DNA from 2 places in the Swingsia samuiensis genome. Region 1 is predicted to be linked to the other one. Evidence: predicted binding sites of a transcription regulator. Region 1 holds the regulator's gene; the other holds the start of a gene.

What was found. The regulator HrcA, encoded in region 1, represses chaperone genes, less so after heat shock. The targets are predictions, from matches to a motif close to GTTNGCACTCNCNNNNNGNGAGTGCNAAC.
Region 2: a site for HrcA is predicted at 1,885-1,913, ahead of groES (co-chaperone GroES). Genes of this name have one in related genera too.

The regions. Positions count from the first base shown of each region.
Region 1 covers NZ_CP038141.1:737,250-740,387, forward strand. Annotated here, with positions in the region: gene E3D00_RS03410 (penicillin-binding protein 1A) at 1-609, opposite strand, end outside; gene hrcA (heat-inducible transcriptional repressor HrcA) at 748-1,818, opposite strand; gene rdgB (RdgB/HAM1 family non-canonical purine NTP pyrophosphatase) at 1,993-2,592, shown strand; gene E3D00_RS03425 (mechanosensitive ion channel domain-containing protein) at 2,627-3,138, shown strand, end outside.
Region 2 covers NZ_CP038141.1:1,773,507-1,776,644, reverse strand. Annotated here, with positions in the region: gene groL (chaperonin GroEL) at 1-1,462, opposite strand, end outside; gene groES (co-chaperone GroES) at 1,518-1,808, opposite strand; gene E3D00_RS08445 (DUF4169 family protein) at 1,950-2,132, opposite strand; gene E3D00_RS08440 (dienelactone hydrolase family protein) at 2,174-2,869, shown strand; gene E3D00_RS08435 (S-methyl-5'-thioadenosine phosphorylase) at 2,923-3,138, opposite strand, start outside.

The DNA.
Region 1 (3,138 bases):
TGCTCCATTTCCTAAATAAATTCCATTAAGGTATATTTCTAATATTTTATCTTTTGATAAAACCTGCTCCATTTTTTCGGCTAAAAGAGCTTCTTTTATTTTTCGATCAAACGATAAAACATTACTATTAAGCAACATCACCTTGGCAACTTGCTGAGTAATGGTCGATGCGCCTAAGGGACGACGGCCGTGCCGTGCAAAAACATCAGTAACAGCAGCACGTGCGATGGCCAGAACATCAACACCGCCGTGCGTGTAAAAATTATGATCTTCCGTTGCGATAAAAGCTTTTTTGACTTTATCTGGAATCGCATCAATAGGAACAAAAATACGACGTTCATTCGCAAGCTGAGCCATCAACTGATCATCAGACGTATAAATACGACTTACGGTTGGTGGTTGGTATGCACGCAAGCTGTCAATACTTGGCAGATCAGACTGGAACTTGGCGTAGGTGGCCCATATAAGCACACCTCCCCCAGTTACCCCAAGCAAACCAATCCCTGCAAAAACAGCAATGATCTGCCGAAAACGACGAAAACGAGGCCCACGAGGAGAACTTGCTCTGGGAGCCATTGGATTACGAGAACTAGAATAACGTCGCGTCATAGGATCCGCATAGCATTGAAGTATTCCTTTCGTCGCCCCATAAAGACAACAATATTTTTATAGCAGCATCTCTCGGACAGCGATAACCCAAAAACACCATCAAAGTTCGGTTTAATTTCACACAGCGATCTTGCAAGACTAGCTAAACAAACGCCCCATCATCTTAGCCGTATAATCAACAACAGGAACGATGCGCCCATAATTTAAACGTGTTGGCCCGATAACACCTAAAGCCCCCACGATCTTCTGGGCTTCGTTGCGAGCAGGTGCAACAATCATGGACAAACCTGACATACCAAACAACCCACTTTCACGCCCAACATAAATGCGCACCCCTTCAGACTCTTCTGTAAGCTGTAAAAGCTGCAACATCATTTCTTGTGTTTCTAACTGCTCAAAAAGCATTTGTATGGCCGTCAAACGCTCAATTTCTGTAATATCGGATAAGAGATTCCCCTGCCCTCGAACAAATAACGTGCCCGCTTGCGCATCCCATGTGGCCAGACCTCGTTCGATCACATGGGCGGCCAACACATCAATTTCATGACGATTCTCTTCCAACTCACCACCGATCCGCTCCCTCAAAGAGGCTAGCGTCAAATCACCTAAACGCGCATTGAGATAATTCCCCGCCTCTATAAGAGCAGAAGGTGGAACGCCGATAGGCAGTTCAATAATACGATTTTCAACTTGCCCATTTGAGCTAACAAGAATAACCAAACCACGATTAGCCCCCAACAGAACAAACTCAATATGCTTAAGTGTTGCTTCAAACTTGGGGGCCAAAACCAGACCAGCTGCAGATGATAAGCTCGATAATACAGACGAAACCTCAGCAAAAGTCTCCTTATATGACCGTCCATGCACATCTAAGCGTGTATTAATATGTTCTTTGTCTTCTTCTTTTAATGAGCCAAATTGAAGCAACCCATCGACAAAAAGCTTTAATCCTTTTTCCGTCGGCAAACGACCAGCAGACACATGGGGACTAAACAACAGTCCAGCACGCGCCAAATCTGCCATAACGTTCCTTATCGTTGCGGAAGATAATGCTGGTTGCAAACGCTGTGATACGGTCTGACTTCCGACCGGCTCGCCTGTTTCAACATATTCTTCTACTATTTCTCTTAAAATCGCGGCCTCACGTTCCCTTAGCCCACTTAAGAACGATGATTTTTTACCAAAAAAATATGAATCAGATTTATTCATAATTGATCACATTCCTAGCAAAAAACAGCCGTCAAACGAGAGTAGAACATGTTCCACCACAAGATCACATAGCATGCTGCTACAAAATAAAAACCATCATACATTGTAAGATAAGCAGCCGTCATGTTTAATCCTATGAATACATTTCAATTTCTATCTTACTTAAGAGTCACTATGAAACGCTTGAAGCCTGGATCTAAAATCGTTCTTGCTAGCCACAATTCCGGAAAATTACGTGAATTTTCTATGCTATTTGCAGATAAAGATATTCAGGTTATTTCTGCTGCAGAACTCAAGCTTCCTGAACCTGAAGAAACAGAAAATACCTTTGTAGGAAATGCCACTATCAAAGCAAAAGCAGCTGCTGCAGCCTCTGGTTTACCGGCTTTAGCAGATGACTCCGGGTTTTGTGTCGAGGCTTTAAGTGGACAACCCGGTGTTTATTCCGCTCGGTGGGGTGGCCCGACAAAAGATATGAATGTTGCGATGCAACGTGTGCATACCGAGATGGGAAATACAGATAATTATTCGGCTTCTTTTATTGCCGCATTATGTCTTGCATGGCCGGATGGAGAAACCCAATCCGTCGTAGGGGAATGTCATGGCCAAACGGTATGGCCTCCACGTGGCGAGCATGGACATGGCTATGACCCAATTTTTGTTCCAGATGGAGAAACCCGCACTTTTGCAGAAATGCCTGAGCATGAAAAAAATAAAATGAGCCATAGAGCAAAAGCTTTAGAGCTTTTTATGAAAGAATGTGTCGAAAAATAAATAGAACAAATATTCATATAAGGCCTAATTAATAATGATAAATACAAAATATAAAAAGATATCTTCACTCGACTTTGGAGGCGTTCTTAAGAAATCAATCCATATAGTTCTTCTTATTATATTACTAGGTGTGGTAGGATTTTCTGTTAATACGGCTTTAGCAGATTCAACATCTTCCCTTGATACTCCGCTTACTAAACAGGAAGCCCAAAAGCTTCTTACCATTCTTAATGACCCCAAAGAACGAGAAGCTTTTTCTCATACTCTCTCTTTAATGGCGCGCGCTGCTCCCTCGAACAATCATACCGCATTAAAAAACAAAACAGATATCCATAATGGTCTAGAGAGCTTACATGCTCAGTCTTTAAGTTATTTCCATAATTTCTTGGGTCTATTTATCGATCTAAGATTTTTGATGTATGAAATACACGATCAATTCAGCAGTCAAAATGCCCGAAAAATTATTTATACTACAACACTACTCTCTATCATATTTGTTGCACTCGGATTAGGGATTGAACACCTCACCACTTTTATTTTGAAAAA
Region 2 (3,138 bases), 1.0 Mb from region 1:
CTTTATACTCACCGGTTTGAGCATCAAAACCAAAGTTATACGTGTTGTTTTCAAGAACCTTGCCAGCAATTACTGCACCATCTTCACCCGCATTTTCAGCGATCTGACGAAGAGGAGACTGAAGAGCCTTACGAACGATATCAGCACCAATACGCTGATCATCATTTGCAAAATCAAGGCCTTTTAGAACCACAGACGCACGAGCAAGAGCTGTACCACCACCAGGGACGATACCTTCTTCAACAGCGGCACGTGTTGCATGAAGAGCATCATCCACGCGGTCTTTACGTTCTTTAACTTCAACCTCTGTGCTACCACCAACGCGAATAACAGCAACACCACCTGCTAATTTAGCAAGACGTTCCTGAAGTTTTTCACGATCATAGTCAGATGTTGTTTCTTCGATCTGAGCACGGATCTGGTTGCAACGACCTTTAATATCGTCGCCATTACCAGCACCTTCTACGATCGTTGTGTTCTCTTTTTCGATATGAACTTTCTTGGCACGGCCAAGCATTTCAAGCGTTACAGATTCAAGCTTGATGCCGATATCTTCAGAGATAACTTGTCCACCGGTAAGTACAGCAATATCTTCAAGCATTGCTTTACGACGGTCACCAAAACCAGGCGCTTTAACGGCAGCAATTTTTAGTCCACCACGAAGCTTGTTTACGACCAAGGTTGCAAGAGCTTCACCATCAACATCTTCTGCGATGATCATGAGCGGACGGCCAGACTGCACAACGCTTTCAAGAAGTGGCAACATTGGCTGTAGAGAAGACAATTTCTTTTCATGGATCAGGATATAAGGATTATCCAGATCAGCTGTCATCTTCTCAGGGTTGGTTACGAAGTATGGAGAAATATAACCACGGTCGAACTGCATACCCTCAACAACGTCGAGTTCTGTATGAAGACCTTTTGCTTCCTCAACCGTGATAACGCCTTCAGAGCCAACTTTCTGCATCGCAGCAGAAATCATCTCACCGATTTCACGTTCACCATTTGAAGAAATTGTTCCAACCTGAGCAATTTCACCTGGGGAAGTGATTTTCTTGGTGTTCTTTTTAAGTTCTTCAACAACAGCTTCGACAGCCTTGTCGATCCCGCGTTTAAGATCCATTGGGTTCATGCCAGCTGCAACAGCCTTTGCACCCTCACGGATGATTGCTTGTGCAAGCACGGTTGATGTCGTTGTGCCATCACCAGCTAGATCATTGGTTTTGGAAGCAACTTCACGCACCATTTGTGCGCCCATATTTTCGAACTTATCAGCAAGCTCGATTTCTTTAGCAACAGAAACACCATCTTTTGTAATACGAGGTGCACCGAAGCTCTTATCCAAAACAACGTTACGGCCTTTTGGACCAAGCGTTACTTTTACTGCGTTGGCTAGAATATCTACACCACGCAACATACGTTCACGTGCATCTGCACCGAATTTGACGTCTTTAGCAGCCATTTGTTTAAATCCTAAATGAGGTTTCTGAAAATACTCTATTCAATGGGAGGCTGAATTAGCCAATCACACCCATGATATCGCTTTCTTTCATGATCAACAGTTCTTCACCGTCAATCTTCACCTCTGTTCCAGACCATTTACCGAAAAGAACCTTGTCACCAGCTTTTACATCAAGCGCAACAATCTGGCCTTGCTCATTACGAGCGCCAGGGCCAACAGAAACAACTTCACCTTCTGTTGGTTTGTCTTTTGCGGTGTCTGGAATAATAATGCCACCAGCTGTCTTTTCTTCGCCTGTTAGACGACGGACCACGACACGGTCGTGAAGGGGACGAAATTTCGTCATGGATCGCTCCATAAATAAGGCTGGCCCTTGTTCTAAAGCAGCTCAACCAGGTTATGCGCTCATAGTAGCAGCGCCAATTAGCACTCTCGTATAGAGAGTGCTAAATAGGTAATCATTATAATGCTTTACGTCAAGAAAAATCTAATCTTCTTCTCTGAGTCGTTTCCCATCTAAAAGGGCCTTTTTCCTTAATTTTTCCAGAGAATCAGATTGCTTTTGTGCTTTTGTACGCCCGTATAGAAGCCTGTTCGTTTCCGCCTGCTTTGCGTCCTCTAAAGACTTCCGGCGTTTACGTTCACGCCGAAGATTAATAACATCTGTCATTGTCTTGCCTTTCAGGCTCTCTACGTGATGGATATATCCTTATGAATACCAAGAAAACACAAGGGCGTCTCGTTCGCCTCACAACTGATGATGGTCATAGCTTCGATGCTTGGGAAGCTGGTTCTGCGGAGTCTCAACACTCCATTATCGTTATTCAAGAAATCTTTGGACTAACAGATCACATCAAAACAACGTGTGAAGAACTCGCGCAAGAAGGCTTCCACGTTATCGCTCCTGCCCTTTTTGACCGTGTTAAGCCGAATACCGTCTTAAATTACGACCAACACGGCATTGAAGAAGGCCTCAAATACCGCGCTCAAATTACACCAGAGCATCTTCGTAAAGATATAGCAGCTTGCTCCAAACACCTTCGCCAAGAAGACCATAACCGTAAGACAGGAATCATTGGTTTTTGCTGGGGTGGATTGATCGCTTGGCTTGAAGCGGTACAAACCCATCAAGTTAACGCAGCAGTCAGCTGGTATGGGCGTGGAATATCAGACTACGTAGAGCACGCTCCACACTGCCCTGTGCAACTTCATTTTGGCGATCAAGACCATACAATTCCTCATCTTGATATCCAAACTATTCGCCAAAAACGCCCTGAAGTAGAAGTTTTTGTATATGATAACGCAGGCCATGGTTTTGGCTGCCGCGATCGTGCAGATTTTGATAAAAACGCACGCGATCTTGCATGGAAGCGTAGTGTCGAATTCTTAAGACAAAATCTGGCTTAATACGTTAAGCCACGAGCTCTGCCTTGTTTATTTTGGCAGAGCTCTCATACCCTTTATTTCAAAACACGTCCTGCAACAGCATCTAATTTTGCGATTAAGGCAGGATCACGTTTCTCAGGTGCTGTAATTAAAGCATGATCCAACGCTCTTTCAGCAGAAAGATCTACACCACGCTTTTGTCCTAGAACCGGAATAACAGCCTTTACAAGACGGCGTGCTTTATCCGCATTGCCGCTCATCACTTTGACAACGCTTTCAACTGTTACGCT